2 regions of the Streptomyces sp. NBC_00273 genome follow, and region 1 is predicted to be linked to the other one. Evidence: riboswitches for the same ligand, from Rfam matches in the RefSeq annotation. Region 1 holds a riboswitch; the other holds the start of a gene.
What was found. Region 1 has a riboswitch for guanidine ahead of OG386_RS06835 (MBL fold metallo-hydrolase). Riboswitches for the same ligand answer to the same signal wherever they lie in the genome.

Region 2: linked by a shared signal. The riboswitch ahead of OG386_RS07300 (Ohr family peroxiredoxin) and the one ahead of OG386_RS06835 (MBL fold metallo-hydrolase) in region 1 are both predicted to bind guanidine.

Annotation. Positions count from the first base shown of each region.
Region 1 covers NZ_CP108067.1:1,599,899-1,605,062, forward strand. Annotated here, with positions in the region: gene OG386_RS06830 (PP2C family protein-serine/threonine phosphatase) at 1-693, shown strand, start outside; gene OG386_RS06835 (MBL fold metallo-hydrolase) at 892-1,770, opposite strand; guanidine-III (ykkC-III) riboswitch at 1,782-1,849, opposite strand; gene OG386_RS06840 (SMI1/KNR4 family protein) at 1,946-2,509, opposite strand; gene OG386_RS06845 (SMI1/KNR4 family protein) at 2,728-3,270, shown strand; gene OG386_RS06850 (IS110 family transposase) at 3,427-4,647, opposite strand; gene OG386_RS06855 (DUF4253 domain-containing protein) at 4,892-5,164, shown strand, end outside.
Region 2 covers NZ_CP108067.1:1,699,411-1,704,574, reverse strand. Annotated here, with positions in the region: gene OG386_RS07320 (SDR family oxidoreductase) at 1-257, shown strand, start outside; gene OG386_RS07315 (nuclear transport factor 2 family protein) at 254-733, shown strand; gene OG386_RS07310 (peptidoglycan recognition protein family protein) at 846-1,640, shown strand; gene OG386_RS07305 (hypothetical protein) at 1,660-2,109, opposite strand; gene OG386_RS07300 (Ohr family peroxiredoxin) at 2,096-2,581, opposite strand; guanidine-III (ykkC-III) riboswitch at 2,656-2,718, opposite strand; gene OG386_RS07295 (hypothetical protein) at 2,842-3,057, shown strand; gene OG386_RS07290 (hypothetical protein) at 3,079-3,270, opposite strand; gene OG386_RS07285 (vWA domain-containing protein) at 3,441-4,625, opposite strand; gene OG386_RS07280 (AAA family ATPase) at 4,641-5,164, opposite strand, start outside.

The DNA of each region.
Region 1 (5,164 bases):
CGCCGCTTCGGCGGCATCGAGATCGAGTCGCTGTACCTCGCGGCCGCGGCCGAGGCCCGCATCGGCGGGGACTTCTACGAGGTGGTCGACACGCCGTTCGGGGTCAGGCTGCTCATCGGCGACGTCCGGGGCAAGGGCCTGCCGGCGGTGGGGGCAGCCGCGGCGATCGTGAACGCCTTCCGGGAGGCTGCGTACGGCGAGATCGACATGGTCGACGTCGCACGCCGCATGGACGCCAGCAGCACCCGTTACAACGGCGCGTTCCCCCCCGAGGGGCCCCTGGAGCGCTTCGCCACCGCCCTCCTCGTCCAGATCCCCCACGGGGGTAGACGCATCGACATCCTCAACTGCGGACACCCTCCGCCCCTGCTCCTCAACCAGGGGAAGGTCCTCACGCTCGAGTCCACCACCCCCTCTCCCCTGCTCAGCCTCGCGGAGCTGATCGGCGACCACTACAGCGTCGACACGTTCGACTTCGCCCCCGACGACCTCCTGCTCCTCTATACCGACGGGATCGCCGAGGCCCGCGCCCGCGACGGCGAGTTCTTCCCGTTGGCGGCCTGGATGCGTCGGCAGCCCCCCACACCGCCCGACGAACTGCTCACGGCCCTTCACCGCGACCTCCTCCGCCACAGCAAGGGACGCCTCGACGACGACATCGCCGCCCTCGCCGTACGTCTGTGCGAGCCGTGAGCCCGTCGCGTACCGCCGGGGCGCCCCGGTTCAGCACCGAACCCGCCGTCGCCGGGAGCCGGCACCCGACCCTCGCCGCCCCGCCCGTTCTTGCCGACCGTGCTCCGTCGGCCACTCTTCGTGTGCGCCGCGGCAACGTGCGGCGCGGTCTGATCCGCGAATGCGCTGGTGGGGAACCAGCTGGCTACTCGGCGTGGCTCAGTCGTCCGGGCAGATGACGAAGAGGGGGAAGGCGAGTCGGCGGGGCTGGTCGCCCATCTCGTCGAGTGCGGCGCGGATCTCGTGCAGGTGGCCGGTCGTCATCTGCAGTGGGGGTTCGTGGGGCTGGTAGGTGGTGCGGACCGGGTACTCCACGCCCGGTTCGGTGGTCATCTCGATGTGGCAACCCATGACGTGGGTGACCGGTCTGCGTTCGCAGAACTCGATCAGGCGGTCGATGGTCCGGGAGAAGGCGTACCGGTCCTGGACGTAGAGGCGGCCCGGATAGACCGTGTCGCCGGTGAGCAGGAACCCGGTCCACGCGTCGTAGAACGTGACGGCTGCCTCGTGGTGCCCGGGGGTGGCCAGGCACTCGAGCGTGCGGCCTCCCAGATCGACCCTCGCCACGGCCGCGGGGTTCTCGTCGAATCCGAAGTACTTCCAGGCCGTGGCGAGTTCCGCTGCGACCACCGTGGTGTCGGGGCGGTCGGCGAACTGACCGTCGCCCGCGATGTGGTCGCCGTGGGCGTGTGTGTGCAGCACCAGCAGGTGGTACTCCGGGCGGGGGTGGCGGGCGAGCCAGTCGTCGACGAGCTGGTCCACCACCACGCGCAGGGGGAAGAACGCACGTGACGCAGTGGCCCCGGTATCGATCAGCACCGCCCGGTCGTTGCCGAACAGCAGGAACAGGAACGGCGCTTCGTAGTGGATCGCCATGTTCTGCCGCAGGATGACCGTGTGCTCGTCGTACGCGTGGACCTGGATGTCCGGGTCAGTGTTGTGCTTGGACGATGGTGAGCCGTGGATCCAGCGGACGTCCAACTCGCGGGGCCCGGAAGCCGGGCCGTCGAAATCGATAGGGGATGTGTCTGCAGCCATGACGCCTCCTGAGTGCGTCGTCTTAGCAGGCCGGGTACGGCGCACATCTCGTCCGGGGCGGGCACCTGTGAGCCTCCGCCGCGACGCTACCACGACGTTGATCCACGGCCCTGCTGCCCGGCGCCCGGTCCGGTGCCCTGCGGCGAACCGACGTGTCGAGAGCATCCCGTCGGTGTCAGTGGCTGGGCATGCCGAAGACTTGGCCGGCCGTCTCGAACCAGTGCTCCGTCGGCTTCGGCACCTCGCTGAGGTGGCCGAAGTATTCCGTTTCCGCCGTTCCCGTGAGCACCGCCAGGAGGAAGGCCGAGCACCCCATGTCGTGGTCCTCCCACAGGGGGCCGCGCCCCTCGTTGTAGAGCACGGTCCACTCATCGGGCTGCTGGCCGGGCCTCACCAGCCAGTACAGGAAGGCCCCCGTGCCTTCCTCGAACGCCCACGGCAGGACCAGGGCCCCCGCTTCCAGCAGGCCGGCGGGCTTCGCCTCGATCTCCCATAGGTTGGCCAAGATCTCGTCCCGTTCCGTCTTCTGCGCGTGCAGGTCGCAGTCGTTGTGGGCGGAGTGGGGGACGAGCAGCCAGACCGTGTCGTCGAAGAGGCCGTCGCCGTACGTCTCGACGAGCCGCTTGTAGTCGGTGGGCAGAGCCACACCCAGGGCGCGCTCGGCCTGCGCCCAGTCCACCGCGGGCGGCGGATCGGCGGGCGGCGGGCAGAGGCGGACGAGGGCATCGAGGGCGATCATGGAACCGACGCTACTGGAACCCCTAGCCGATGCCCGTGGGCGGGTCGCCAGGACGGGCAACGCCTTCGGCCGGGCGCCTTCTTGCCGGGGGCGGGCGGACCGGGATCATCCGGCAGGATCCGGAGGAGGCGGCTCAGCGGAGCCCGTCGCATACGACGTCACCGCTGTCCTCAACCTGCCGGAGGGACGGCGGAACCCGAGCTGGAGGAACAACGGCCGTGCACCCTGCCATCGCCCACCTCACCCGCGCGATCCCACCGACGGATGCCCCTCGGGCCCACGACTGGGCGCGCGTCGAAGAGGAGCTCGGAACGATCCTACCGAGCGACTACAAGCAGCTCGTCGACCTCTACGGCGGTGGCCTCTTCGACGACGCCATCTGGGTACTGGAGCCGGACTGCCCCAACAAGTACTACGACCTGGCGTCGGAGAACCACATCCGCGCCGCAGCCCAGCAGGGGCTCTGGACGGGCGGGGAGCCCAAGCCCTCCGAACTCGACGGGACGGGATCCCGCGCCATCGCCTGGGCCGTGACCGAGAACGGTGACTGTCTTCACTGGCTGGCCCGCCCCGACCAGGAACCCGACCGGTGGACCGTGGCGGTCAAGGAGGGACGCGGCCGGGAATGGGAATTCCACGCCCGGTCGTGTGCCGAGTTCTTGCGGTCCGTGCTCCTCACCGGCGACGCGGAGTCCGACGTGTTCTACGACTTCCCGACGGAAGGACCGCACGGGTTCGCTTCCAGCTCCAGTTTCGTCTGAGTTGATGCGTCCCACGTACGGCGGGCTCGGTCCACGGGGTGAGGCTCGCACGCCGCACCGGTCCGGGCCACTGGGATGCGTCCCGCCGGAAGCCCGCTTCGTTGGCTTCGGGGCGCGGCCTGGCTGCAACTGAGGCGCTGAAGCTCCTATTGGCTGTCAAGCAGTGGTGAGCCAGTCGCGGTAGGCGTTGGCGAGGTTGTCGTCGCGGCGGGTGCCGCGTTCGATGCATGAGATGACCGATGGCCAGACGCCGAAGTGGTGGGCGACGGCGGTGAGGGTGATGTTCTTGGCCTGGCGTGTGGGCCGCAGGTCCGCGACCTCGGGGACGGCGACCGTCGTGGTGAGGTAGCGGAACACTTCCCGGGCGATGGCCCGTTTGAGGAGGCGGATGATCTCCTTCTTGGTCCGGCCGGCCGCGGTCTGGCGGGCCACGTAGTCGCGGGTGCGCTGGTCGCTGGCCATGCGGACGAGGGCTATCCGGTAGAGGGCCGCGTTGGCGGCGCGATCGCCGCCTCGGGAGAGGCGGTGACGGTTGGTCTTCCCGCTGGAGGCAGGAACGGGGGCGACCCCGCACAGGGCCGCGAAGGAAGCTTCGGTGCGGAGACGGTCGGAGTTGCCGCCTGCGGTGATCAGGAGCTGGGCCGCGGTGTCGGGGCCGACGCCGTAGGCGCCCCGCAGGCCCGGATTGTGTTCGGTGACCACACTGTCGAGTGTTGCTGTGAGCTCGTCGTGTTCAGCGGTCAGGGCCTGGACGCGTCGGGCGAGGCTCTTCAAAGCGCTCAGCACGGCGGTGTGGACGGCGTCTGTCGTTGCCGTGAGCCGCAGTCGTGCCAGGGCATCCATGAGCGGCTTTCCCCGCAGGGCCCGATAGCGGGCGCGGATGGTTTCGGGGGCGCTGACGAGGATGTGCCCGATCTGGTTCATGGCGGCGGTGCGGGCTTTGACCGTGGACCGGGCGGCGTTGTGGAGGGCGCGTATGCCAGTGACGGTCTCGTCCTTGGGCGCGCTGGAGGCGCGTCCGGAGAGTGCGGCGCGGGCGGCGGCGTAGGCGTCGATGGGGTCGGACTTGCCGCTGCGGCGGCGTTCGGCGCGGTCGGGGCGGTTGACTTCGAGCACGCTCAGGCCATCGGCGACGGCGGCGCGGGTGAACCCGGTTCCGTAGGACGCGGTGCCTTCCACGCCGATCGCGATCACGTCCCCGTGGGCGCAGAGGAAGGCCAGGGCTGCCGTGTATCCGGCGGTGGTGGTGGGGAACTCTGCGTCGGCGAGGTGGCCGCCGTTGTCGGTGATGACCGCGACGTGGATGGTGTCGGCGTGCGAGTCCACACCGCCGAACACCCACTGGCCGCTCGTGCCCGCTGTGTCCGCTGCTGTCATGCTGGAGGTGCCTTCCTAGCCGGAGGTGACACCGGCCAGGTGGGACAGACAGGACATTGAGGGGGCTTCTGACCAAGCTCCTATCAGGTCATGTTCCACCTGGCCGGAGCCATGAAGAACGGGCCCGGCAGCCGGACGGTACAGCGGGAAGACAGCCCAGCAGGGCGTCAGTCAGTGGCAGAGCCACGACCACCGGAACCCGCTACGAGTATCAATGTCAGTGGGGGCCGATACCTTCATCCGCATGACGACGCGTTCCACGCCGCTCGCGGTGCTGTCGACCGACCCGACGGGCGAAACGTCGGGCCTCGGCCTGCCCCCGGGCTCGCTGGTGACCGGGACCCGCGACGGCCCTTGGCACGAGCCGCTGCTCTGGGTGGCCGACGGGACCGCGGTGCCCGGCACGTGGGCACGGTACCGGTCGTCCCGGTCCCGGTCGGTCCGGGATGCCGAGGGACTGCAACCCGTCCTCCTTCAGGACGCATCGGGCAGCGAGGAGTGGTGGGGCGGTGAGCTG
Region 2 (5,164 bases), 100 kb from region 1:
CCGTCCGCGCCCTGTCCGAAGGGCTGCGCCAGGAGTCGGACGGCTCCGTCCGGGTCACCCTGGTCTCTCCGGGCGTGACCGAGTCGGAGCTGGCCGAAGGGATCTCCGATCCTGCCGCGCGCGAGGCCATGAAGGCCTATCGCGCCGTGGCGCTGCCGGCGTCCGCCATCGCCGGAGCCGTTGCCTATGCCGTCGCCCAGCCGGCCGAGGTCGACGTCAACGAGATCGTCGTACGCCCTGCTGCGAGCGCGCAGTGACCACGGGGACCGAAGTGGCGTACGAGGACCTGCTGCGCCGACTGCGGGTCCTGGAGGACAAGGAAGCGTTGCGGCGGCTCATGATCCGCGGTTGGCGGGCGCTGGACCGCAAGGACTGGCGGACCTGGATCGAGTGCTGGGCCGAGGACGCGGTACTGGAGTTCGGGCCGTGGGGAGAGATCCGCGGGAGGGAGGCGGTCCGGGCGAAGGTGGAGGAGGCGGAGGCGCACTTCCCGAGCATGCAGCACCACATCCTGAACATGGACTTCCAGGTGGAGGAGGACCGGGCGACGGGCGTGGGGTACATGTGGTTCGTCGCCGTGACGGGGAGCGGGCAGAGCTCTTCGCCCTACTCCATGGGCGGTCCGTACGACTGGGACTTCCGCCGGGGCCCCGAGGGCGGCTGGTACCTGGTCCGCCAGAGACTGGGCGTCTGGTGGACCGACGGGGAGGAGACTCCCCAGGGCCTCGGCTAGGCCGTGTCGGACGCCGAGGACTCCCGGTGGGGCCACCGATGGTGGTACGTCCGGGGGTTGCGCGGTGTGTCTGCGCGGCCGGTGGAGGGGGAGTCCCCTTCAATGGCGCCGCATGACCTCCTCCGCACTGCACCAGCCGTCGGCGCGCGCCGCGGCCCCGTACACCCGCCGGTCGGTCCTCAGGGGAGCCTTCGCCCTGACCGCCGCCGCGGCACTGCCGCTCGCCACGGCGGGGCGGGCGTACTCCGCCGCCGGCCCGGACATCATCGGCTGCGCCGCCTGGGGTGCGCGGGCGGCGTCCGAACCCGTCGTCGTCCTGGCTAACGGCCCGGAGCGGATCATCGTCCACCACACGGCGACTGCGAACGTGACGGACTACTCGCAGCAGCGCGCCTTCGCCCTCGCCCGCGCCATCCAGACGTACCACATGGACGCGCAGGGCTGGATCGACACGGGTCAGCACTTCACCGTCAGCCGCGGGGCCTTCGTGCTGGAGGGGCGCCACAACAGCCTGGCCGAGCTGCGCACCGGCACCCGCCAGGTGCGGGCGGCACACTGCGTCGGCCAGAACACCGTGTCGATCGGCATCGAGAACGAGGGCACGTACACCTCGCAGGACCCGCCGGCGGCGCAGTACGCGGCCCTGGCCGACCTGTGCGCACACGTCTGCGACCAGTACGGCCTGCCCGCGTCGGAGATCTACGGCCACCGCGACTTCAACGCCACGTCCTGCCCCGGCGACCGCCTCTACGCCATGCTCCCGACCCTGCGCAAGGACGTCGCCGCCCGACTCGGCAGGCCCCTGTCGGAGGAGGCGGTCGACCCCATCGAGGACCTGGTCCGCCAGGCCACCGGTCGGCCGGCTTCGGAGTACGCGGAATACCTCCCGGCGGGTCTCCTGCACTGACGGTTCCCCGCCGCCCCGGCTACAGCCGCCAGTACGTACCGGCACCGGAATCGACGTGCACCACGTGGCGGCCGACGCGCACCACGTGGTGGTCCGGGCCCGACCAGGAGCCGCACGCGCCGTCGGCAGCGGGCAGTGGGGCCCAGATCTCCAGGAAGGTGCTGCCGTCCGGGTTGGTGCCCCGTTCGACGAGGTTCGCACCGTCCCACCGGAAGGTGCCGGCGTCTTCGCCGGGCTCGCCCGTGAGGTGGTGGAAGTGCACCTGGGAGCCGTCGAAGGACGTCTCGCCGGCGAAGCCCCGGCTGTCGGCGTAGTACGACCCGGCCTGCAGCCACACCACTTCGCGGTCCTCGACGAGGGGCCCGCCGTCGCGGCTGATGCCGCGCCGCAGCCAGGCGCCGTGCTCGGGCACGGGAACGCCGGGGCCGTCCGGGAGGTGCCCGCCCGGCCCGGACTCAGGCGCGGTCATCGGCGGCGGGCTCGACGGACTCGACCGCCTCGGGCTCGGCGGGCTCGTCCAGGGCCAGGAGCGTCAGCGGTACGTTGCCGCGCACGGCCTGGGAGTACGGGCAGACCGCGTCCGCCCGGTGCAGCAGGGGCTGGAGGTCCACGGCCCGCCACCCGGGCAGGCCGACGGTGAGCGTCACCGCGAGGCCGTACCCGGCGGGCGTGTCCGTGGTGCCGAGCTGGACCTCGCAGGCCACGCGTGCGGTGGAGGCGTCCGCCCCGAACTCGGCGGCGACCTCCGCGAGCGCGGAAGTGAAGCAGGCGGCGAAACCGGCCGCGAACAGCTGCTCGGGGTTGGTGGTGCCGGGCACCTTCTTGCGCGGCGGGGCGAGGCGGACGTCCAGGCGTCCGTCGTCCGTGCGGACGGATCCGGTACGTCCCCCCGCGGCGTGCGCGGTCGTCCGGTACAGGCTGCGGGTGAGTGGCACGGTCATGGCGTACGCCCATCTTGCTCGACGAGGACGCTGCCCGGGTGCGGACAGCGGACGGCGCTGCTCGTGCAGCACCTCGCGCGTCGTCGTGCGTAACCGGGTACGGCGCATCTCGTCCGGGGCCTTGGACCGGCCGCCGGACAATCTAGCAACGCGGGCCGCGGTCGGGGACGTCCCTCGCGGTGAAGTTCCTCACGGGGCCGCGGCGCCGGACCGATCGCCGGCGCCCCGGCCCCGCTGCCTACACTCGGCCCGTGGACGCGATGAGATGTACGTACTGCGGTGGCGTCGGCCTGGAGCCGGGTTTCGTCGAGGACGCCGGCGAGGGGGCCCGGGGGTACGCGCGCTGGATCGCCGGGGAGCTGGAACGCGGTCTGTTCGGCGGTGCCAAACGGCTGGGAAAGCCCCGGCGGCGCATCGAGGCGTTTCGCTGCCCGCACTGCGCCCACCTGGAGCTCTTCGCCACCGAAGCCGTCTGACGGCCGGCTGCCCTGCCCGGGTCAGGGCGCGTGGTGCTGGATGCCCCGCTGACCGGGTACCTGGGTCGACCGGGGAGCGCCCGAGCGGCGGCGGTCGGCCCGCTGTCGCCGGCCCGGGAACGGGTTGCGCCGCACGGTGGCGCTGGGGGCTGCGATCAGAAGGCCGACAAGTGCGAGGACCGCGACGAGGATGAGCACGTTGACGAGGTTCATGGTCCTGCCTTTCGTCGAGTGGTGACTGCCTGTCACTACATCTTGTTACCGAATTGCGGGCCGTTAAACACAGAGGGTGACAAGATGCGTCATTGAGGGGCGTGTTGGTGCCGTGTCGGCAAAGGCCGCCGGAAGCAGGTCACTTGGCGAATCGCCCGCACCTGCCGCCCTCACGTGGCCAGGTCGACGCGTACGGTTTCCACCCAGGACGGGGGCGGGGGCGGTGCGTTCCCGACCAGTGCGGCGATCAGCCGGCAGGACGGCGTCTCGTCCGGCCAGGGCGTGAACCCGTCGGTCAGCACGACCACGATGTTCGGCCGGTCGGGCAGGGCCAGGGCCGCGCCGATGCCGACCCGCATGTCCGTCCCCCCGCCACCGGCCAGGGTCACCTCGCCGGCACTGCGCACCCGGGTCACGGCGTGCACGTCGGCGTCGCACGCGAGGACGGCGACCCGGTTGCCGCCGACGCCCACCTCCCGCAGGACGCCCGTGACTTCGGCGAGCGCGGCCGCGAGCTCGTCCGGGCCCATCGATCCCGAGGTGTCGATGACGACGGCCACCCGCGGCAGCGGCCTGCGCAGACTGGGCAGCACCACCCGGCCGCCGAGCGCGGGTGTCCGGCGCGAGGGGCGGCGGTACGTGTAGTCCACCGCGCCGGCCGCCCAGGCGGCGGCCTCGCGGACCGCTCCCGCCAGAGCCCGGCGCCAGTCGACGGAGGGCTCCAGGACCTCCTCGGCCCACCGGGCCCAGCCCTCGGGGACCCGACCCCGGGTGCGCCGGTGGGCCCGTACGGCCTCGGCGGTCTGCCGGCGCAGGGCCTCGGCCTCCACCGGTCCGACCCGGGCGGGGCCGCCGTCCCCGCCCAGCTCCCAGGGCACGGGGGTGCCGTGCGCACCGGAGCCGCAGTCCGGCCCGTGGGGCGTCGGGGGAATCGCCGGCAGGTACGTCTCGAACAGGCCGCCCGTGGGCAGGCCGTAGAGCCTGGGCTCCATCCGGCCCTCGGGCAGCGCCAGCCCGTCGGCCAGCAGGTCGTCGTTGATCTCGCAGTCCTGGGCGATGTTGACCCGGACGTGGTCGCGCTGGTCGGCGGCGGGCAGCCGCTCCGCCCGGCCGTGGTGGTCGCGCAGCAGGTGCGCCACCTCGTGGATCCACACCCCGGCCAGCTGGGCCACCGGGGTCGCCTCGACGAAGGCGGGCGAGACGTAGCAGCGCCAGTGCCGGTCGACGCCCATGGTGCGCACCCCGGCCGAAGGGACGACGGTCAGGGCGTACAGGGCGGAAGCGAGGTACGGACGGGTCTCGGCGGCCCTGTAACGGGCCGCCAGCAGCTTCGCGCGGTCCAACTCCGGGCGCACGGCGCAGGACCGGGCTCAGTTGCCGCCCGGCAGCGAGCCGGACAGCTGGAGCAGTTGCGCGAAGGCGTCGATGCCGGCGGGCACCGGCCAGTCGAGGTCGCGCATCGCGGCGAGGTCGGCGGCGGCGCGGGCCGCGACGTCGGGCACGCCCGCGTCCACGGCCTTGGCGAGGACCGCCCAGCCCGCCTCCCACCGGGGACGGGTGAGCTCGCTCTGCACGGCCGCGACCACGGCGATGAGGAAGGCCAGCTGCCGGTCGCCGCGCTCGGGCAGGGCGAAGGCGTCGGGGTCGGCCAGCACCCGGTCCGGGTCGGGCAGGTCGAGGTGTTCGAGGTACGAGAGCAGTTCGATCCCGGCGGCTTCGCCCACGGCGCCGGTGAGCGCGGCAGCCAGCGCTTCCCGGCCCGTCGATGCCGCGTACCCCGTGGCCAGCAGCCGCAGGGCCATCTCCCAGGTACGCGGGGAGGGCCAGCCGCGGCCCCGTCCGGCGGCCTCGGCCGGCATGTGGTGGACCAGGCCCGGACGGGCGGTGAGGAAGC